One region of the Mesorhizobium hunchu genome, then DNA from elsewhere that is predicted to be linked to it. Evidence: riboswitches for the same ligand, from Rfam matches in the RefSeq annotation. Region 1 holds a riboswitch; each other region holds the start of a gene.
The links. Region 1 has a riboswitch for cobalamin ahead of ABMA46_RS12685 (ribonucleoside-diphosphate reductase subunit alpha). Riboswitches for the same ligand answer to the same signal wherever they lie in the genome.
Positions count from the first base shown of each region.

Region 1 (7,488 bases):
GAGATCAGCCAGGCCGGCGCGCTGATCCGCACCAACAGGCGCGGCCTATGGTGGGCCTCGGTGCCGAAGCACCAGTGGCCCGACCACCCGGAATGGCGCGCGGCAATGAAGCCCTATATCGACCCGGTCTGGGGCGACAGGCGGCAGGAGATCGTCTTCATCGGCTGCGACCCGATGGACGAATCGGACATACGGCGAAGACTGGACGAATGCCTCGTCGCCGAAATTGATTTCATGCCGGGGCGCTGGCGCAACCTGCCCGACCCGTTCCCGAGTTGGGAAGTCCAGGCGGCGTGAGCACAGCCGATAGCGGAGCAGTGCACGGAGAACCGGCATCGTCGGTTCTCCGTACAGAGCGATGCGACTGCCCAGTCCATAATCGGCTGAGCTACCGCTCGCACCGCACCCGGTCCAGGGAGCCGAACCCGGAATGTGCGGGCGAAGGCATGGCCGAACTCAATCCCATGAGAGCGCCCCACCATTCTGGTATTCGATGACGCGGGTCTCGAAGAAGTTCTTCTCCTTCTTCAGGTCCATCGCCTCCGACATCCACGGGAATGGATTCTCCGTCTCGGCGAAGACCGGCGTGAGGCCGAGCTGGGCACAGCGGCGGTTGGCGATGAAGTGCATGTATTGCTCGCACAGCGCCGCGTTGAGCCCGAGGAAGCCGCGCGGCATGGTATCGCGGCCATAGGCGGCTTCGAGTTCGGCGGCATCGGCGATCATGCCGCGCACTTCGTCCTGGAACGCTTTGGTCCAAAGGTGCGGGTTTTCCAGCTTGATCTGGTTGATGACGTCGATGCCGAAGTTCAGATGGATGGATTCGTCGCGCAGGATGTACTGGTACTGCTCGGCGATGCCGACCATCTTGTTGCGCCGGCCGAGCGACAGGATCTGCGCGAAGCCGGTGTAGAACCACATGCCCTCGAAGATGACGTAGAAGGCGACGAGGTCGCGCAGGAAGGCCTGGTCGGCTTCCGGCGTGCCGGTCTTGAAGTCCGGATCGTCCAGATGCTGCGTGTGCTTGAGCGCCCACGCCGCCTTGTCGGTGATCGAGGGCACCTCGCGGTACATGTTGAACAGCTCGCCCTCGTCCAGCGCGAGGCTTTCCACGATGTACTGGAAGGTGTGCGTGTGAATCGCTTCCTCGAACGCCTGCCTGAGCAAATATTGCCGGCATTCGGGATTGGTGAGATGGCGGTAGATGGCGAGCACGATGTTGTTCGCCACAAGGCTCTCCGAGGCGGCGAAGAAGCCGAGGTTGCGCTTGAGCATGCGCCGCTCGTCGTCGGTGAGCCCGTCCTTCGACTTCCACAGCGCAATGTCGGCCTGCATGGAGACTTCCGTCGGCATCCAGTGGTTGTTGCAGCCGGACAGATATTTTTCCCAGGCCCAGCGGTATTTCAGCGGCAAGAGCTGGTTGACGTCGGCGCGGGCGTTGATCATGCGCTTGTCGTCCACCGAGACGCGTGCAGCGCCCCGGTCGATGACGCCGAGGCCTGTGGCGTCGGCTTCGGAAGCGGGCGCGCCGTGCGGTGCGACGGATGGAGCGGATTTGGGTTCTGACCAGTCGAGCATTGGAGATATCCTCCTGAATTGAAAGAATGAAGAAGCGTCATCCCGGCCAGGGGAGCCCCCGGGCCCAGCCTTTGGCTGGCCCGAGGATAGGCTCCGCGACCGCGAGCCGGGATCCATTCCGTGACCGTTCCGGACTGGAACCCGGATAGCCTCGGCTTCGCTGCGGCTTCCGGGATGACGGTGGAGAGGCCGCCTACTGGCAGGCCTCGCAGTCGGGATCGTCGATGGCGCAGGCCTTGCCCCATGCCTCCGATGCCTTGATCTCGATTGCCGCGGCTGGCGCGGGTGCTGCCGACACCGCGTTCAGCTTGCCGTCGGTGCCCTTCAGCGTCGATTTCTCGACATGGGTGGCCGAGCGGGAGCGCAGGTAATAGGTCGTCTTCAAGCCCTTGCGCCACGCCAGCCGGTAAAGCTCGTCCAGCTTCCGGCCGCTCGGATTGGCGATGTAGAGATTGAGCGACTGCGCCTGGTCGATCCACTTCTGACGGCGAGATGCCGCTTCGATCAGCCACGAGGACTCGATCTCGAAGGCGGTGGCGTAGAGCGCCTTGAGGTCGTCCGGGATGCGGTCGATCTGCCCCACGGACCCGTCGAAGTATTTGAGGTCCGAGACCATCACCTCGTCCCACAGGCCCCTCGCCTTCAGGTCATGGACAAGCTGGGCGTTCACGACGGTGAAGTCGCCGCTCATGTTCGATTTGACGAACAGGTTCTGGTAGGCCGGCTCGATCGACTGCGACACGCCGCAGATATTGGAGATGGTCGCCGTCGGCGCGATCGCCATGCAGTTGGAATTGCGCATGCCAGTCTTTTTGACCCGTTTGCGGAGGCTCTCCCAGTCGAGGGTCGAACCGCTGTCCATTTCTACGCCGGGACGTGCTTCTTCCAGCAGACGGATGGAGTCGATTGGTAGGATGCCCTTCGACCACAGCGAGCCGTTGAAGCTCGGATAGCGACCCCGCTCGGCGGCGAGGTCCACCGAGGCGGAAATCGCATGATAGCTGATCGCCTCCATGCTCTCGTCGGCGAAAGCGACGGCAGCGTCGGAGACATAAGGGATACGCAGCTTCTGGATCGCATCCTGGAAGCCCATCAGGCCGAGCCCGACCGGGCGGTGACGCAGGTTCGAGCGCCGCGCCTCGGGGATCGTGTAGAAGTTTATATCGATGACGTTGTCGAGCATGCGCATCGCCGTGCCGACTGTCTTGGCCAGCCGGTCGAGGTCGAGGCCTTTTTCGATGACATGATTGACAAGGTTGACCGAGCCGAGGTTGCACACAGCCACCTCGTCCTTCGAGGTGTTCAGCGTGATCTCGGTGCAGAGATTAGATGAGTGCACGACGCCGACGTGGCATTGGGGCGAGCGAATGTTGCAAGGGTCCTTGAAAGTGACCCATGGATGCCCGGTCTCGAACAGCATGGTCAGAATCTTGCGCCACAGGTCGAGCGCGCGGACCTTACGGAACACCTTTATGCCGCCGGTGGCAGCCTTCGCCTCGTATGTCTCATAGGCGGCCTTGAACGCCGTGCCATAGAGGTCGTGCAGGTCCGACACCTCATCGGGCGAGAACAGCGTCCATTCGCCGTCCGCCTCGACGCGTTGCATGAACAGGTCCGGCACCCAGTTGGCCGTGTTCATGTCGTGCGTGCGGCGACGGTCGTCGCCGGTGTTCTTCCTGAGGTCGAGAAACTCCTCGACGTCGACGTGCCATGTCTCCAGATAGGCGCAGACAGCGCCCTTGCGCTTGCCGCCCTGGTTTACCGCGATGGCGGTGTCGTTGGCGACTTTCAGGAACGGCACGACGCCCTGGCTCTCGCCGTTGGTGCCCTTGATGTGGGCGCCGAGGCCGCGCACCAGGGTCCAGTCGTTACCGAGGCCGCCGGAATATTTCGCCAGCAGCGCGTTGTCCTTGACCGCCTTGAAGATGCCGTCGAGGTCGTCGGCGACCGTGGTCAGGAAGCAGGAGGAAAGCTGCGGGCGCAGCGTTCCTGAATTGAACAGCGTCGGTGTCGAGGCCATGAAATCGAAGGATGACAGGAGGTCGTAGAATTCGATAGCCCTGCCCTCGCGGTCGATCTCGCGCACGGCAAGGCCCATCGCGACGCGCATGAAAAAGGCCTGCGGCAGTTCGAACCTTTTTCCACGCGTGTGCAGGAAATAGCGGTCGTAGAGCGTCTGCAGGCCGAGATACTGGAAGTTCAGGTCGCGTTCCGGCCTCAGCGCCGCGCCCAATCGCGCCAGATCGAAGCGTCCAAGTTCGGGATCGATCAGTTCGGCCTCAATGCCGACACGCAGGAATTCCGGGAAATAGCTGGCGTAGCGCGTTGCCATCTCGGCCTGCGTCGCCTGCTCCGGGCGCCCAGATACGAAGGTGAGCGCCTCCCGGCGCAGGCGGTCGAGCAGCAGCCGCGCGGAGACGAAGGCGTAATTGGGTTCCTGCTCGACCAGCGTGCGGGCGGCCAGGATCGGCGCCAGCGACAGTTCGTCCAGCGAAAGGCCGTCATAGAGGTTGCGTTTGGCCTCGCTCAGGATCGGCGCGGCGGACACGGTATCCAGCCCGTCGCAGGCTTCTTCGACGATACGGGCCAGACGCTCCTCGTCGAGCGGCTTGAGCGATCCATCCTCCGTCTTGACGTGCAGCGACGACGCGGAACTTGCCGCCACCGACGCCTTTTCGGCGGCACGTTCGCGCGCCCGCTCTTCGCGATAGAGAACATAGGCGCGCGCCACCTTATGGTGCTCGCCGCGCATCAGTGCCAGTTCGACCTGGTCCTGCACGTCCTCGATGTGGAAGGTGCGGCCTTCGCCGACGCGCCGTGTCAGCGCGGAAGCCACCTGATCGGTGAGATCGGCGACCACATCGTGCACGCGCCTGGAGCCTGCCGCCGTCGATCCCTCCACTGCCAGGAAGGCCTTGGTCAGCGCGACCGTGATCTTCATCGGATCGAATGGCGTCACCGCGCCGTTGCGGCGGATGACGCGGTAACCCGGCTCCGCCGGCGTATGCCCGCTGTCGCTGGAAAGGATCGGAGCCTTGTCGGTCGCTTCGGTGTGGAGTGTCGTGGTCGCCGGCATCTGTTTCCCCGTGGCGTTGTGGACGGGGCGTGAAGCGGACGCATGTCGACAGGTGGACAGATGCCCAAGCCGCCGCAAGCGCACCTCCGGGACACCCCGCCCGTGGACGTTTCATGCTGTCACGGCAGGTCTCCTGGCTCGCAGGTCATCGCCCTTGTCGGCCTTCCCGATACCTCGCGGCATCAGTGGCATTCATCGACGCAGGCTCGCTGCTTACAGTTGCGGGGGCAGCGCCGGCATTCCCGGAATCGGGGCACCGGCTTCCCTCTTAGCTCCGAAGCAAGAATCGCTACGGAGAACCATGACGTCTACATATAGATCGCCAATTGCATGTTCCGTCAATATTTAGGGTCTCAGAAAGATCGCGATTGTGTGGATGACGGCCCGCCATGCCTCGCAACAATGCCGTTTCCAGCCGTACATCAGATCGATCCAGTCCTGAATTCCTTCGCGCGAATTGTCCTTGGAAATGAAAACGATCAGCACCGCCAGCGAGGTCAGCACAGCGGCGGCCTCGGGCGATCGGATATGTCGGCCGCCCGGACCAGATCACGACCGCCACCCTTCCTGTCTCCACCGACATTCCGATCAGCCCGCAGAAATAAAGTTGACTCATGGCATCATGTTTTAATATCCAGCCATTGCAAACACTTGCCGGGTTGGTCGACTAACCCGGCGGCGACCGTACAGGGCGCAGGCAGACCTTCAAGATCGCCCTGACCGGACGCATCGGTGGATAATCCGGGATGTCAGACATGACCAGCCTGAACTGCGAAGCGCGACTGCGCCTGCCGAATCTGCCGAGCTACATCGGCCTCATCGTCGACCGGTTGCAGAGCTTCGATGCCGATGTCCGCCAGGAGGCGCAAAGGGTCGGCTTCCGCTTCGCCTTCGGGCGGGCTTCCTTTGACATGAAGCCGGGCCTTCTGGTCATGCGCGCCGAGGCGGACGACCGAGACGGGCTTGCCCGTATCAAGGACCTGCTCGCCACGGCCGTGCAGGTCTATGCCAAGGAAGACGGGCCGGAGATCATCTGGAGCGGCGATCTCGCAGGGGACACGCGGCTTGCGCAGTTTCGCGAGATGACAGTCGCCTCCGTCTGCGACCTGACACCGCATATGCGGCGGATCCGGCTCACGGGCGAAGACCTCCAGCGCTTCGGCAAGTTCGGCGGCATGCACGTTCGCGTCCTGTTTCCCACCAGGACGGTTCCGGATCCGATCTGGCCGACCCTCGGCAGCAACGGATTGCCCATTTGGCCGTCAGACGAGCGGCGACCGGCGGCGCGGGTCTACACCATCCGCGCGCTCGACATCGACGCCGGCTTCATGGACGTCGATTTCCTCGTCCATGAGGGCGAAAGCGTCGGCTCGGCGTGGGCGCTCCAGGCCAAACCGGGCCAGAAGGTCGGCATCATGGGGCCGGTCGGCCGCCCTGTGCGGCCGGCGGACTGGTATGTGCTCGGCGGCGACGAAACCGCCCTGCCCGCGATCGGGCGCCTGCTCGAAACCTTGCCCGCTTTCACGAAAGGCGTCGCTTTCATCGAAATCGCAGACCGAAACGAGCGGCAGGCGATCGGCAATGCCACACAGATCGAATTGCACTGGCTGGAGCGGAACGGCAAGGCGGCGGCTATGGACGGGCGATTGGCCGGCGAGGTGCTGTCCGTGCAATGGCCGCGAGACGGTTCCACATTCGGCTGGTTCGCAGCGGAAGCCACCCCTGCCAAAACCGTGCGCGACCATTGGCGCGGCGCAATGGGGCTCGGCCGAGACCAGACGCTCGCCGCCGCCTATTGGCGCCGCGGAGCGGCCGGACTGATGGCGGGCTGACGCTGGTCCGCATTGGGCAACGCCGACGAACTTCAAAAGCGCCTAAAACATGGACCTGAGCGAGAGCTACAAGGAAACAGCGGAGCTTTCGAAGATATCGGGTTGGACAATTACGTGATCTTCGACCGGAAGGCCCGGTAGCCGATGCGCCGTCAGATACCGAGGGCTCAGGGCACCCCTTGGAAGCCAAAAAATACAGCATTTCCAAGGGATTTAAGTGGTGGGTGTGCACAGGATCGAACTGTGGACCCGCTGATTAAGAGTCAGCTGCTCTACCAACTGAGCTACACACCCACACGGCCGGCGAAGCCAGCTTGGGCGGGCATATAGCCGCCGCGTTTCGGCATGTCCAGCCCTGTTCGGCCATTTCCCTGCAATTCCGCCGCAAAGTCTTCTCGCGGCTTTTTCGCTCGGCTGCAACCGCGCCGGAAATCATGCAAATAAGGTTCCCTCCGCCACCTTTACGGCCTGCCCGCCGATGCGGCCGGCGGTCAGCCTGCCGCCTTCGACTTCCAGTTCCAGCCGGATTCGGGACGGCCGCCCCATCTCCAGCCCCTGCTCGATCCAATAGCGCGAGGTGCCATCGCCCGGGCGATCGAACTGCATGACGGCGCCGGCGAAGGCGGCGGCGGCCGAACCCGTCGCCGGGTCCTCGTAAGAGGGACTGCCCGGCACGATCATGCGCGCATGGAAGGCGCTCGCGTGATCCACCGTCTCCCTGCAATAGATATAGGGGCTGGCAAAGGCCCATTCGCTCTTTCGCGGCGCGAGTTCGGACCATGCGGCATTGTCGAGGCGCGCCCTGCCGGCCGCCGCGAGATTGGCGACCGGAATGGCGACATAGGGCACGCCGGCCGAAAAGAACGAGACCCGGTGATTCTCGAAGCCGATCTCGTGCGGGCCGAGACCGAGCGCAGCACCGATCGCTTCCGGGTCGGCGGAAAGCTCCAGTTGCTCCGGCAGCTTCGCCAGGTCGAACTCGGCGAATGTCGCGCCCTGTCC
Region 1 is NZ_JBEBMG010000006.1:110,517-118,004, reverse strand. Features, by position in the region: gene zigA (zinc metallochaperone GTPase ZigA) at 1-297, shown strand, start outside; gene ABMA46_RS12690 (ribonucleotide-diphosphate reductase subunit beta) at 457-1,578, opposite strand; gene ABMA46_RS12685 (ribonucleoside-diphosphate reductase subunit alpha) at 1,772-4,654, opposite strand; cobalamin riboswitch at 4,761-4,973, opposite strand; gene ABMA46_RS12680 (DUF2218 domain-containing protein) at 5,410-6,486, shown strand; tRNA gene ABMA46_RS12675 (tRNA-Lys) at 6,705-6,780, opposite strand; gene ABMA46_RS12670 (PhzF family phenazine biosynthesis protein) at 6,919-7,488, opposite strand, start outside.

Region 2 (7,488 bases), on a different contig from region 1:
CCGGAGCCGGTCACTCCCCGTCAAGCGGCTCCGTGCCCACCGGCTTGCCGTCGCGCGACAGGCGGATCTTCTCGACCTTGTCCTCGGCAGCTTTCAGCAGGCGGTCGCAATGCGCCTTCAGCGCCTCGCCGCGTTCATAGATCCTGATCGACTGATCGAGCGGCACGTCGCCGCGCTCCAGGTCGTCGACGATCTTCTCCAGCGCGTCGAGCGCCTGCTCGAAGCTCATCGCCCTTACGTCCTCGTTGGTCTTGACGTCGTCGTTCGCTTCAGCGGTCATCGGTCATCCTTTCATCAGCCGGCCGACATGGGCGGCGGTCGAGAAGGCCAGCCCCTGCAGGTCGTAGCCGCCTTCGAGCAGGCTGACCAGACGGCCGGCGCTGTGGGTGGAGGCCTTTTCCATCAGTTGTCCGGTCGCCCAATCGAAATCCTCTTCGGTCAAATCGATCTCGGCCAGCGGATCGCGGTGGTGGGCGTCGAAGCCGGCCGAGATGATGACCAGGTCGGGGCGGAAGGCGTCGATGGAGGGCAGGACGCGCGACAGGAGGGCGTCGCGAAAGGTGTCACTGCCGGTGCGCGGCGCCAGCGGCGCGTTGACGATGTTGCCGGCACCTGTCTCGTTCTTCGCGCCGGTGCCGGGATAGAGCGGCATCTGGTGCGTCGAGCAATAGAGCACCGTGGGGTCGTCCCAGAAGATATCCTGCGTGCCGTTGCCGTGATGGACGTCCCAGTCGACGATGGCGACGCGTTCGGCGCCGTGCTTCTTCTGCGCGTGGCGGGCGGCGACCGCGGCGTTGTTGAACAGGCAGAACCCCATCGCCGTCGTCTTTTCGGCGTGATGGCCCGGCGGGCGCGAGGCGACGAAGACGTTGTCGGCGCGGCCCTCGAACACGTCGTCCACCGCCGCATTGGCGGCGCCGATCGCGGTCAGCGCCGCCTGCCAGCTTTTCGGCGTGGCGACCGTGTCGGCATCGATCTGCGTCATGCCTTCCGAAGGGACGGCGGCGCGGACGCGATCGAGATGCTCCTGCGGATGCGCATAAAGGATGGTCGCTTCGTCTCCCATCGGCGCCTCGACCCGGTCGAGCGCGGCGAACGCCTCGTCATCCAGCACGCGCTGGATAGCGCGCAGCCGGTCGGGCCGCTCGGGGTGTCCGGCGGGTGTCAGGTGTTCGAGGTAGATCGGATGGGTATAGAGGCGGGTGACCATGCGCCTAACATAGAGCGCGACACGCCGTTTCGCCACGCAAGCGCTGAATTCGGCTGGGGAAAGTCGCCCGGGACGCCCGATACCACTTCTCCGCTAGGCAGACAGGGGATCGTGGGCTAGTTTCGGTCCCGCCAGGTGCCCGCCGCGAAGCGGGAGAATCGGGAACGCGGTGCAAATCCGCGGCGTGCCCAACGCTGTGAGGGGGACCGCATCGGCAAATGCCACTGCCTGAGGGCGGGAAGGCGCCGAATGTGGGACGAACCCGAGCCAGAAGACCGGCCAGGCAAGACGGTCGCCCCGCAAGGCCGGGCGGAGCGACCTGTTTTCGATCGCAAGGGGATACGCGATGGATGCCGGCGCTCATCATCTGGACGACAACGCTTTCGACGAGGACGCCCGTGCGGCCGTCTATCGGGCCATCTTCACGCGCCGCGACATCCGCTCGGATTTCGTGGCAGCACCGATCGACGACAGTACGCTGGCGCGGCTGATCCGTGCCGCGCACCACGCGCCTTCGGTCGGCTTCATGCAGCCGTGGAATTTCATCGTCATCCGCGACAGGCGACGACGCGAGAAGGTGCGCGACATCTTCCTCCAGGCCCGCATCGAGGAAGAATGCAATGTCGCCGAGGACCGCCGGGCGCTCTACCGGAACCTGCGGCTCGAAGGCATCTGCGAAAGCGCGCTGAACCTGTGCATCACCTGCGATCGCGAGCGCGCCAGGGACTCACCGCTCGGCCGCTGGCACAATCCCGAGATGGACCTCTTCAGCACCGTCTGCGCGGTTCAGAACTTCTGGCTGGCGGCGCGCGCCGAAGGCATCGGCGTGGGCTGGGTCAGCATCCTCGACAAGGGCGCCCTCAAAGCCTTGCTCGGCATTCCCGAGCATGTCGTGCCGGTCGCCTATCTGTGCGTCGGCCGGGTCTCCGGTTTCGCGACGACGCCGGAGCTGCAACGGCGGAGGTGGCGCGAACGACTGCCTCTCGCCGAACTGGTGATGGGCGAACGCTATGGCGCATCCGGCGACGCCGGGCTGACCAAGGCGATCGCCGACCTGCCGGCACAGGAGTGACGCTCAGGCCGGGCGGGCGGCAGCTTCTCCAAAAGAACCGAATGCCTTGTCCTTCAGTTCGCGAAACTGGCGCGAGACCTCGGAGAGCCTGGCGTCCCACTCAGGATCGGGCGCCTGCCCTTCGATCGCCTTGAAATAGACCTGCATCAGCGAAGCAATGGCGAACGGCTCGACAAAGGCGGCCTTCAGCGCCCAGGCGAAGACGATGGCCAGCACGAAGCTCCAGCCGCCAAGTTCGCCGGGCATGAGGTAGACGACGGCGCCGGCCGGCGCCAGCATGACGAGGAAGATGGCGAAGGTGACGCCCCACAGGATCAGCGCCAGCCACGCCGCGTTCTTGACCATCTTCGCGCCGTTCTGGGCATAGAGCACCACACCCTGCCGCGCGGTCTCGAAAGGAGAGGACGATCCGACGCGGATATTGTAGCCCAGGATGATCTCGTCGATGTAGGTGAGCGCTATGCGGATCACCGTGTTGATGAGGCCGACAAGGCCGTTCAGGCCGGGGATCGGCAGGAAGGCGGCAATGCCGCCGACAAGGCCGGTGACGACGCGGACCGCGCCTTTCACCAGTTGATCGACCACAAACAGGATGCCGGCTTCGCCGAAGCGCCCGGCAACGACCTCACGCGCGTAGGCGAGCTGACCCTGACCGCCCGGCACGGACCGGCCATCGAGCAGATGAACCATCACCGCGATATGCCCGGCCTTCAGCAGATAGAGAATGAATTCGCGGATCCAGTAGACAACAAGAGAGACCAATACAAAACCGGCGACGCCGCCATAGAAGGCTCCGGCTTCCGGCCCGCCATTGGCGAAAGCCTGCCCCACGCCCCAGCCGATGCCCGCACCGGTTCCGGTCGCTGCGATATAGGCCAGCGTGATGCCGAAATAGACGATCATCCTGAACAGGATGAACGGCCACGTCCTTATCATGATCGACACCGAGCGGCCGATCGAGAAATCCCACATCGTCCTCCCCCCGGTTGAGACGATGCCGCAGGATCGACCATGCCGGCCGTTTCGTCAACGGCGCGGCGGGCGCGATCATCTATTTCCGCTAGAGAATCTCGGTACTGGCGATGTGGATGCCGAAGCCTTCCAGGCCGACATAATGGCGCTCGCGCGAGGCGATCAGCCGGATCGAAGAGATGCCGAGATCCTTGAGGATCTGCGCGCCGAGGCCGATCTCGCGCCATTCGCTCTCGCGGCGGCGGGCCTCTTCATGGTCCTCGCCGCCGGCGGCCGGGCGATTGCGGTCCTGATGCGCGACGCCGACCGAGCCCTCGCGCAGATAGACGATGACGCCGCGCCGCTCCTCGCCCATCGCCTTCATGATCGCGTCGAGCCGATGGCTGGTGCCGAACACGTCGCGCACCACATCCTCGGAGTGGAGCCGCACCGGCACGTCGTGGCCGTCGCGGATATCGCCGAAGACGACAGCCAGATGGTGCATCACGTCCCAGGGCAGCATGTAGGTGTAGACCTTGGCCGTCCCTCCGGGGGTCTCGATGTCGGAGCAGGCGACACGCTGCACCAGCGTCTCCTGGCGCTGCCGGTAGGCGATCAGATCGGCGACGGAGACCTGCTTCAGCCCGTGCTTCTCGGCGAAGGCCGAGACCTCGGGGCCGCGCTTGACGGTGCCGTCGTCGTTGACCAGTTCGGAGATGACCCCGACCGGCGGCAGGCCGGCCAGCTTGCACAGGTCCACCGCCGCCTCGGTATGGCCCGAGCGCATCAGCACTCCGCCTTCGCGCGCGATCAGCGGGAAGATGTGGCCCGGCCGGACGAAATCGTTCGCGCCGACATTGCCGTTGGCGAGGTTGCGCACGGTCAGCGTGCGGTCGTCGGCGGAGATGCCGGTGGTGGTGCCGTGCTTGAAGTCGACGGAAACCGTGAAGGCCGTGGTGTGGGCGGAATCGTTGTCCGCCACCATCGGCGCGAGGTTGAGCCGCCTGGCTTCCTCCTTGGGCATCGGCGTGCAGACGATGCCGGAGGTGTTGCGCACGATGAAGGCCATCTTCTCGGGCGTGCAATGCACCGCAGCGACGATCAGGTCGCCCTCGTTCTCGCGGCCGTCGTCGTCCATGACGACGACAATCTCGCCGCGCTCGAAGGCGCGGATGGCCTCGACGGTCTTTTTCTGGTCGTAGGGCATGGGGCTCGCTTCGCTCGTAAGACAATAAGAGTTTAGGGCAATAAGGCAGTAGGGCAGGGAAAGCGCACTGGCAACATATTGCCCTACTGCCTTATTGCCTTACTGCCCTATCTCCCCGTCTGTCCCCGGTGCCGCAGATAATGATCCGCGATGGCGCAGGCGACCATCGCCTCGCCGATCGGCACGGCGCGGATGCCGACGCAGGGATCGTGGCGACCCTTGGTCCTGATCTCCACATCGTTGCCGTCCTTGTCGATGGAGCGGCGCGGCGTAAGAATAGACGAGGTGGGCTTGACGGCGAAGCGCGCCACGACCGGCTGGCCGGTGGAAATGCCGCCGAGAATGCCGCCGGCGTTGTTGGACAGGAAGACAGGCTTGCCGTCGTTGCCCATGCGCATCTCGTCGGCGTTCTCTTCGCCGGTGATGCGGGCGGCCGCGAAGCCGTTGCCGATCTCGACGCCCTTGACTGCATTGATCGACATCAGGCCGGATGCGATGTCCTGATCGAGCTTGGCGTAGATCGGCGCGCCGAGACCCGCCGGCACGCCTTCCGCGACGATCTCGATCACCGCGCCGACCGAGGAACCCGCCTTGCGGATGGCGTCGAGATACTCGGAGAACACCGGCACGGAGGCCGGGTCCGGCGTGAAGAACGGATTTTCGGGATCGTCGATAAAATTCCAGTTCCAGTTGGCGCGGTCGATGTCCTTTTCGCCCATCGAAACCAGCGCGCCGCGCACGGTCAGGCCCGGCACGACCTTGCGCGCCAGCGCACCGGCGGCGACCCGCGCCGCCGTCTCGCGCGCGGAGGAACGGCCGCCGCCACGATAGTCGCGCAGGCCGTATTTCACCTCATAGGCATAGTCGGCATGGCCCGGCCGGTACTGGCGGGCGATCTCGCCATAATCCTTGGAACGCTGGTCGACATTCTCGATCAGCATGGAGACGGGCGTGCCGGTCGTCACGAGGGTCGCGCCGTCGTCGTCCGGCAGCACGCCGGACAGGATCCTCACCTCGTCGGGCTCGCGCCGCTGGGTGACGAAGCGCGACTGGCCCGGCCGGCGGCGGTCGAGCTCGGCCTGGATGTCGGCGAGCGTGAAGCGGATGCCCGGCGGGCAGCCGTCCACCACGCAGCCGAGCGCCGGGCCGTGGCTTTCGCCCCAGGTCGTGACGCGGAACAGATGACCGAAAGTATTGTGAGACATGCGTCGAACCAGCCCTGCGCCGGAAGCGCCTCCGGCTACCGGCGCCTTCTATTGTCGTTTCGAGCGGCGGTCAAATTGGCAGGCGGCCTGCAATCACCTGTGATGTCGCCAGTTTTACTTTTGACACATTGGATTGCTTTCTGCTGTCCTGCGCCCGTCAAACAAACGAGTTGGCCCGCTGCGGGGAACGGCGGCATCTGAAAAAAGGACAATCCATGCGTATCCTGTTCGGCGTCACCACCATCGCCACCATGCTTTTCGCCGGCACAGCGCTTGCCGGACAGACCGAGGGTCTCATCAAGAAGATCGACAAGGATACGATGACGATGACGCTGGACGACGGCAAGGCCTACAAGCTCAACGCCGAGATGGACGTCGATTCGCTGAAGCCCGGCATGGATGTCGTGATCGCCTATGACGTGACCGACGGGCAGAACATCGTCACCGACATGGAACTGCCGGATTCCGACGGGAACTAAAACATGTCTCCCGAAAGCGGGAAACCGGCTTCGGGACAAAGACATGCGCAAAAACAAGAACCTAGAGCGCGCCGAGCGAATCTGAAAGATAGCTGCGCGCTTTGGACATCCGGCGCAGGCGCACCGCGCCTGAACGCCCCGCTCAGAGCCAGGCCAGTTGCCCGTCCTGGAGCTTGAGCACCCGATCCTGCGGCGTCTCCACATTGGCCGCCGCGATGCCGTCCAACCCGCCGAAAATATGGAAGAGCGAGCGGATGACGCCGCCATGCGTGACGCAGACGGTCGGTTTGGCGATTTCCGCGAAGAAGGGCCGCACGCGCTCGCACAGCAGTTCGTAGCCCTCGGCGTCCTTGCCGGGAGGCACGAAATTCCATTTGTCTTCCTCGCGGCCGCGCGTGCAGCCGGGATTGCGCGCCTCCAGCTCGGCGAAGGTGTAGCCTTGCCAGTCGCCGAAATTCATTTCCATCAGCCGCGCGTCGGTGCGGTAGGCCTTCGGATCGAGCCCCATTGCCGAGCGTATCAGTTCCATCGTGGTGCGGGTGCGGATGAGCGGGCTGGCGACGAAATCGAACGCCGCCGGATCGGATATCAGTTCGGCCAGATGCCGGCCGTTGGCGCTCGCCTGGCGCCGCCCCTCTTCAGTGATGGGAATGTCGGCCTGCCCCTGGAGTCGGTAGTCGACATTCCACTGGGTCTGGCCGTGGCGGACGATATAGACAAGCGGAGACATGGCGCTGAAGCGTCTTTCGAAGGGAGCCGTGCGGGAACCGTCAGTCCTTAATGACGGAGATGTCGGGCGCGTCCACCGCCTTCATGCCGACGACGTGATAGCCGGAATCGACGTGATGGACCTCGCCGGTGACGCCGCGCGACAGGTCGGATAGGAAATACAGCCCCGAATCGCCGACTTCCTCGGGCGTCACGGTGCGCTTGAGCGGCGCGTTGTATTCATTCCACTTGAGGATATAGCGGAAATCGCCGATGCCGGAGGCCGCCAGCGTCTTGATCGGGCCGGCCGAGATGGCGTTGACGCGGATGCCCTTGCCGCCGAGATCGACGGCGAGATAGCGCACGCTGGCCTCGAGCGCGGCCTTGGCGACGCCCATGACGTTGTAGTGCGGCATCACTTTCTCGGCGCCGTAATAGGTCAGCGTCAGCAGCGAGCCGCCTTCGCTCATCAGCGGCTCGGCGCGCTTGGCGATGGTGGTGAAGGAAAACACTGAGATATCCATGGTGCGCAGGAAATTGTCGCGCGTGGTCTCGACGTAGCGGCCGGTCAGCTCGTCCTTGTCGGAGAAGGCGATGGCGTGGACGAGGAAATCGAGCTTGCCGAATTTCGCGGCCACGTTCTCGAAAACGGCGTC
Region 2 is NZ_JBEBMG010000002.1:427,269-434,756, reverse strand. Features, by position in the region: gene ABMA46_RS05595 (exodeoxyribonuclease VII small subunit) at 11-280, opposite strand; gene ABMA46_RS05590 (histone deacetylase family protein) at 284-1,210, opposite strand; cobalamin riboswitch at 1,327-1,508, shown strand; gene bluB (5,6-dimethylbenzimidazole synthase) at 1,557-2,282, shown strand; gene ABMA46_RS05580 (hypothetical protein) at 2,286-3,254, opposite strand; gene ribB (3,4-dihydroxy-2-butanone-4-phosphate synthase) at 3,343-4,440, opposite strand; gene aroC (chorismate synthase) at 4,548-5,645, opposite strand; gene ABMA46_RS05565 (DUF1344 domain-containing protein) at 5,861-6,124, shown strand; gene ABMA46_RS05560 (histidine phosphatase family protein) at 6,267-6,854, opposite strand; gene fabI (enoyl-ACP reductase FabI) at 6,895-7,488, opposite strand, start outside.
Region 2: another riboswitch for cobalamin. It lies ahead of bluB (5,6-dimethylbenzimidazole synthase); the one in region 1 lies ahead of ABMA46_RS12685 (ribonucleoside-diphosphate reductase subunit alpha).

Region 3 (7,488 bases), on a different contig from region 1:
CCGGCGCGATGCTGGGTGCGGCCGGCGTGGTCATCCAGCGCGTGACCGCAAACCCGCTGGCAAGCCCCGAGGTTCTCGGTGTCGGAGCCGGAGCCGGAGCCGGCCTTGCCATCGCGCTGATGCTTGGCGCCGCGCTGGGCCTGCAACTGGCGGCTTCGGCGACCGGCGCGCTCGCCGTGCTCCTCGTCATCCTCTCGATCGGCGCGCGCGGCGGCCTCGGTCCGGAACGGCTGCTGTTTGCCGGCATCGCCATGAACGCGCTGTGCAGCGCGGTGCTGACGGCCATGATTGCGCTCGGCAACCAGCAGTCCTACACGCTGCTGCGCTGGCTGAGCGGCTCGACCAACGACGCGGTCGCGTTCGACGCCTGCATCGCACTGTCCGGCGCGATCCTCCTCGTCGCTCCGCTTTTCCTCCTCACGCGCTGGCTCGACCTGCTGGCGCTCGGCGCACCGAGCGCAAAAGCGCTCGGGCTGAGCGTCGGCCCGTCCCGCCTCGTCGTCATCGGGCTTGCCGCATTGATGACAGCGCTCGCCGCGACCTATGTCGGCCCGCTGAGTTTCGTCGGCCTGATCGCGCCGCATCTCGCGCGCCTGCTCGGCCTCGGCCGCGCGCGCGAGCAACTTGCGGGAGCCGTAGCACTTGGCGCGTTGCTGATGGTCCTGGCCGACTGGCTTTCGCGCATTGCCGTCTTTCCATACCAGCTTCCGCTCGGTCTGTTCGCCTCGCTCGTCGGCGGACCGTATTTGATCTATCTGCTCGCAAAGGGAGTGCCGCGCCATGGCTGAGATGCCGCGAACCTTCACCGCCTCGGCAGAGGTGCGGCTGGCCTCTCCGAAGCCGGTGATGGAGCGCCTGTGCGCCCATTTCCGCGAATTCGGCGAGGTGACGGTGGATGGTCTGTGCAGCCGCATCGACACCGGCTTCGGCGTGGCCGGCCTGGAAGCCTGCAAGGGCTGCCTGAGGATTTCGGCCGAAGGCAAAGACGCGGTCGCTCTCGCCTATGTGAAGCTGGCGCTGGCGGAGCATCTGTTGACCTTCGCCATCGACGAGCGGCCTGAGATCGTCTGGCAGGGCGACGGCGCGGCGGGCTCGCCCCTGCCCTATTTCCGCCAGATGCGCGTCGTCCGCACGATGCAGGTGACGCCGCGAATGCGCCGCGTCACGCTGGCCGGCGACGACCTGCAGCGCTTCGCCTCGGGCGGCCTGCATGTGCGGCTTCTGTTTCCGAAGCGGCGCGGCGTGCCACCGGTCTGGCCGACGACCGGCGCCGATGGAAGGCCCTGCTGGCCCGAGACCGCCGACCGTCCGGACGTACGCATCTACACGATCCGAGCCATCGATGTGGCGAAAGGTGAGATCGACATCGATTTCGTCCTGCATGAGGGCGAGGCAATGCCGGGCGCCCGTTTCGCGGCCGATGCCCGGCTGGGCGATATCGTCGGCATGACCGGCCCGGGGGGCGGTAGCATTGGCGAGGCGGACTGGTATCTGCTCGCCGGCGACGAGACGGCGCTGCCGGCCATCGCCCGCATCCTGGAAGAACTGCCGGCCGGGGCGAAGGCGGTGGTGCGCATCGAGGTGGCGGATGCGGCCGAACGGCAGGACCTGCGCTCGGCCGCCAAACTCGACCTGCAATGGCTCTGCCGGGACGGCGCACCGGCCGGAACGACAGACAGGCTCGTACGGGCCGTGCGCGATGTGGCCATGCCCTCGGACGGCCGACCCGTTTTTGCGTGGACCGGATGTGAGCACGCAGCCTTCCGCTCGATCCGCAAATATCTGCGCGAGGACTGCCGCCTGAGCCGCAACGAGCACCTTGCCGTCGCCTACTGGCGCCGCGGCTTCTCCGGCGATACCGCGAGAAAGGAAGTCAGCCAGTAGCCTCGGCTGCCCACACCGCGCCTTGCCGATGACGGACTGGCCGTCGTCTTCACCACGCACGCGCCCGATCACGCCTATCAACTGGCCGACCGGACCCTCGTGCTGTTACGTGGCCGCCCGCCCGAGATCGGCATCATGCTGGCGGCGTTGAAACGCCAGGCAGGTCGCGATATGACTCGCGTCATGAACATCGCCGTGATGCATGATGGCTCCGCCAGCCTGCGCCAGGGCTGCTGGGTGGTCTTTGTCGCCGCCCTCAGCGTCGTGTTCAGCTTCGCGCTTGCCTGTGCCATGCCATTCGCGGCGATCGCAACCGTTGCCGCTGCCAACATGCCGCGGCGCGGCGCGCTAATGCTGACGGGCGTCGCATGGCTCACGAATCAGACGGTCGGCTACCTGGCGCTCGGCTATCCGAGGATATGGGACAGCTTTGCCTGGGGTGCGGCGATCGGCGTCGCGGCCGCGCTCGCAACCGGTGCCGTGTCCTTGTTAAGCGCCAGGATCCGGTCCGGGCCTCTGGTGCTCGTCGCGGGGTTTACGGTCGCGTTCGCCGTCTACGAACTCGCCCTGTTCTCGGCGACCGCAGTCTTGCCGTCCGGAGATGACGCATTCTCGCTTCCTGTCATCCTACAAATCCTCTGGCCGAACATGCTGGCGCTCGCGGCCCTGGCATCGCTTCACAAGCTTGCCCTCTCCATCGGTTTCCTTGCACGTCCGGAAGCCGGGCGTGACGGCGCTTACGCCTGAGCGGATGCGCTTTCCTCCCGAGCGCATCGTCTGCCTGACGGAAGAGACGGTGGAGACGCTCTATCTGCTGGGCGAGCAGGACCGCATTGTCGGGGTTTCCGGCTATGCCGTCCGCCCGCCGCAAGTCCGCCGCGAGAAGCCGCGCGTCTCGGCCTTCACCTCCGCCGATATTCCGAAAGTGCTGGCGCTCGAGCCGGACCTGGTTTTGACCTTCTCCGACCTTCAGGCCGACATCGCGGCCGAGCTTGTCCGCGCGGGCGTCGCGGTCCACGCCTTCAACCAGCGCGACATAGCCGGAATCTTCGCCATGATCCGCACGGTCGGCGCTCTCGTCGGAGCGGCCGAAAAGGCGGAGACGCTGGCGCGCAGCTATGAAGAACGGCTTCGCGGCATAGAGAAGTCGGTCCGGGGGCTACAGCGGCCCCGCGTCTACTTCGAGGAGTGGGACGAGCCGATGATCAGCGGTATCGGCTGGGTGTCGGAACTTGTTGGTATCGCAGGCGGCGACGACGTGTTTCCCGGCAAGGCGAAGGAGAGGGCTGCCAAGGACCGGATCGTTTCCTCGCTAGACGTGGTTGGCACCAGACCCGACATCGTCCTGGCCTCATGGTGCGGCAAGAAAGTGGTTCCCGAAAGGATTCGCTCCCGGCCCGGATGGGAGGCTATCCCGGCCGTCCGCAAAGGCCATACCGTCGAGATCAAGTCGCCGCTGATCTTGCAACCGGGACCGGCCGCCCTGACGGACGGGCTCGACGCGATCCTTGTCGCGCTCGGGACGTGGCGAGATCGGTAGCTCGCCGTCCGGATTGCCATTGGCCGCGGCAGATCCTATGGTCCCCACCGATGGTTCCCGGTCCGCAAGGCCCGGGATGAAAAGGGAACGCGGTGAGGCTCCAGAGCCAATGCCGCGGCTGCCCCCGCAACTGTGAGCGGTTAGCGACGTCCGACATGCCACTGGCTTCACGGCTGGGAAGGTAGGACCGAGCGGTGACCCGCGAGCCAGGAGACCTGCCATCGCGACGAGTTGACCGGACGGGGTGTTCCGGGAGGACGCTTCGAGAGCGGTTGCCACCGCGATCCGGACATCCTTCCGCCCCCATTTCGAGATGGCGGTTTGCAGTGGCGGCGACCAAGCACACTATTCACGTCTGCACCCGGTGCCGTGGTGGGAACGGTCAGCCTGGGTTGCTATTGCTGGGCCGGCTCCAAGACCTTCTTGCCGCCCGGACGACGTGCGATCTCGTTCTCGGCGGCGTTGGCTGCATGGCCGGCTGCGACCGTCCCTTGACAGTCGGCTTCTCGGCGCCGGGCAAGGCAAGCTACCTTTTTGGGGATATCGACCCGGACTTGCACGCGCAGGCGCTGCTGGAGTTTGCGGATCTTTATACCTCATTGTTGGGCGGCTGGTGCAACGAAGGTCAGCGCCCGGCGGGCCTTGCCGGCAAGATCATCGCACGCATACCCGCCCCCGCGGAGCACAGCCTCCAATGACAGCGGCCCTCGTCGAATGCGCTGATCTGGGCTTCCGGACGAAGGATGGACTGGAACTGGTCAGTTCGGTCGCATTGCAGGTTCACAAGAACGAACGCCTCGCCATTGTCGGCCCGAACGGTGCGGGTAAGAGCACCCTCCTGCGCATGCTGGCGGGTTTGCTGCGACCGACAAGCGGGGAGGTATGGCTGGATGGCAGACCTCTTCGTCGGCTGTCCCCTGCGGAACGGGCACTGCGTATCGCGGTGGTCGGCCAGAGCGACGTGCCAGACCCGCGGCTGGCCGTCATCGAATATGTCGAACTGGGTCGCGTGCCGCACCTAGGCCTCCGCGGAAGAAGCACGGACCGCGACATCGTCGTGGACTCGCTGCGGCGCACCGGCATGCTGAAGGTGCTCGGTCGCACCATCGGCTCCCTGTCGGGAGGCGAACGGCAGCGGGTGCAGCTTGCCCGGGCGCTGACCCAGGAGCCAAAAGTGCTTTTCCTGGACGAGCCCACCAATCACCTCGATCCGCGCGCCCGTGGCGAACTGGTCGAGCTGGTGGCCGGCCTGGACATAGCAGTTATCGCCGTCCTGCACGACCTGTCGCTCGTAGCGCCCTTCGCCACCCATGTCGCCATCATGGATGCCAGCCGGCTCAAGGCGTATGGCCCGCCGCGGCAGACGTTGAACGCCGCCCTTGTCCGCGATGTGTTCTCCATCGACGTGCTGCGGCTCCCGCATCCCGTGGAGGACCGCGAACTCACCGTCTTCGACATACCCCTTCGTCTTTCCCGCTAAACCTATAGGAGACCATTCAATGCTCAGGCGCGTCGCCTTCACGCTTATCCCGGCCCTTCTGGCCTTTCCGGCCTTCGCCTATCCGATTACGGTGGACAGTTGCGGTACGCCGCTGACCTTCGATGCCGCGCCGAAGCGGGCGGTCGTCCATGACATCAACATGTCCGAGATGGCCTTCGCCCTCGGGTTGCAGCCTTCCATGGTCGGCGTCACCGGCATCACCGGCTGGTACAAGCTCACGCCCGAGTTCATCAAGGAACAAGGTTCCATCCCGGAACTCGCGCCGAAATATCCGACGATGGAGAACCTTCTTTCCGCGAACCCGGACTTCTTCTTCGCCGGCTGGTACTACGGCATGAAGCCGGGCGGCGACGTCACGCCGGATACGCTTGCCCAGCATGGGATCAAGACGCTGGTGCTGACGGAGAGCTGCGTGCACTTGGACAAGAACCGGCCCGCCGCGTCGATGGACCTCCTCTACGGCGATATCGAAAAGCTCGGCAAGATCTTCGACAAGGAAACGGAAGCCGGAAAGCTGGTGTCGGGCTGGAAAACCGAACTTGCCGGCATCGAGGAAAAGGTCGGCGACCGCAAGGGCACACGGGTGTTCCTCTACGATTCCGGCGAGGACAAGCCGTTCACGGCGGGCAAGTTCGCCATGCCGACTGCGATGATCGAGGCGGCTGGCGGCGTCAACATCATGGCCGACATGGAGACGAGCTGGGGCAACACGGATTGGGAAACGGTCGCCACCCGCAATCCGCAGTTCCTCATCCTGCTCGACTACCAGGACGGCGGCGGCGCACAGAAGCTGATGGAGTTCCTCAAGGCGCACCCGGCCATGAAGGAGACGGATGCGGTGAAGAACGGGCGGTTCGTGCCGTTGCGCTATGAGGAGCTGACGCCCGGGCCGGCCAACATCGCCGCGATCGAGAAGATCGCCAAGGCGATGTATCCCGACGCCTTTTGAGATTGGCCTCCTCTTATTTCCGATCGGCGATGGCGGGCGGGGCGGCGGCGGTCGTCGCCCTCGCGCTTTTGTCGATAGCTTTCGGTTCGACGGTGATCCCGCTGCACGATGTGCTGAGGGCAATTGCCGGTGCCCTCGGACTCGGCGACGGACAAGGTTCCGGTCCGGTCGCGAGCATCGTCGTCGAACTGCGCCTGCCGCGCACGATCCTCGCCGTTCTGGTTGGCGCTGGCCTCGGTATCGTTGGGGCTCTGCTGCAGACGGTGACGCGCAACGATCTGGCCGATCCTTTCCTGTTCGGTTTGTCCTCGGGCGCGGCGGCCGGAGCCGTATCGGTGATAACCGTCTTCGGCGACCGGCTCGGCATCTGGACCTTGCCCGTCGCCGCCTTCAGCGGCGGCATCCTGGCGGCGCTGGTCGTGCTCGGACTCGTGTCGCGCATTCACAGCCAGGGGCCCGAGCGCCTCATTCTCGGCGGGCTGGCGGTTTCGTTCCTGTTCACCGCGCTGACGAACTATCTGGTGTTCGCTGGCGACCAGAGGGCCGCGCATTCGGTGCTGTTTTGGACCATGGGCGGCCTTGGTCTTGCGCGTTGGGACAATATAGGGCTTGCCCTTGTCGGCACCGCCAGCGTCGGCGGGTTCGCCCTGCGCAGCCACCGCAGCCTCGACGCACTGCTTGCCGGGGAAAGCACGGCCGAAAGCCTCGGCGTGCCGGTCGCGCGTCTTCGCTGGTCGACTTTCCTGGTTTCGGCTTTCGCCACGGCGCTGCTGGTGGCCGTCGCCGGCGTCATTGGCTTCGTCGGGCTGATGATACCGCATCTGTCCCGCCGCCTGGCAGGCGAGCTGCATTTCAGGCTGATCCTTGCCTGCGCGGTCTTCGGCGCGGTGATCGTGCTGGCCAGCGATCTGCTGGCGCGCACCTTGCTGCCGCCGCAGGAATTGCCGATCGGCATCGTCACCAGCTCTCTGGGCGCGGTGTTTGTCGTCTGGATGCTGCTGCGGCCGCGTCAGGAGCGGTAAGCCGACAAATCGTATATTGACATAAAGATGTCTTTATGTGGCTTGCTTCCGGTAATGCCGTGCCGGGAATGAGAAACGTCGCATATGTCTTCAGTCGATGAGCTCTTCGGGCCGGTCGCCGCCAAGCCGGACGGCTCCGAAATCCTTGCCGAGCTCCAGGCCGCCGCGCGTGAGCGAATCCTTGTCCTCGACGGGGCGATGGGCATGCAGATCCAGGGTCTCGGACTTCAGGAAGACCACTTCCGCAGCGACCGCTTCGTCGGCTGCGCCTGTCATCAGCAGGCCAACAACGACCTTCTGATCCTGGCTCAGCCGAAGGCTATCGAGGATATCCACTACGCCTACGTCAAGGCCGGCGCCGACATCATCGAGACAAACACCTTTTCCTCCACGCGCATTACGGCGTTGCTCGATCATTGGGCAGGTTGGCGGACGACCGCCCTGATCTACGCGGCCACCATGGCGCTGCTGGTCTGTCCGCTCGTTTGCCTTGCGCTGCCGGCGACCCGGACCATGCCGACAGCCATGCCCACAGAAAGAGGGAGCGGCGGAAAGGGACGGGTCTTCGGGTTGATCGCGGTGGCGATCGCGT
Region 3 is NZ_JBEBMG010000002.1:653,687-661,174, reverse strand. Features, by position in the region: gene fhuB (Fe(3+)-hydroxamate ABC transporter permease FhuB) at 1-788, shown strand, start outside; gene ABMA46_RS06680 (DUF2218 domain-containing protein) at 781-1,884, shown strand; gene ABMA46_RS06675 (hypothetical protein) at 2,020-2,631, shown strand; gene ABMA46_RS06670 (cobalamin-binding protein) at 2,636-3,424, shown strand; cobalamin riboswitch at 3,459-3,661, shown strand; gene ABMA46_RS06665 (DUF1636 family protein) at 3,619-4,122, shown strand; gene ABMA46_RS06660 (ABC transporter ATP-binding protein) at 4,119-4,904, shown strand; gene ABMA46_RS06655 (ABC transporter substrate-binding protein) at 4,924-5,874, shown strand; gene ABMA46_RS06650 (FecCD family ABC transporter permease) at 5,904-6,896, shown strand; partial or broken gene ABMA46_RS06645 (homocysteine S-methyltransferase family protein) at 6,981-7,295, shown strand.
Region 3: another riboswitch for cobalamin. It lies ahead of ABMA46_RS06660 (ABC transporter ATP-binding protein); the one in region 1 lies ahead of ABMA46_RS12685 (ribonucleoside-diphosphate reductase subunit alpha).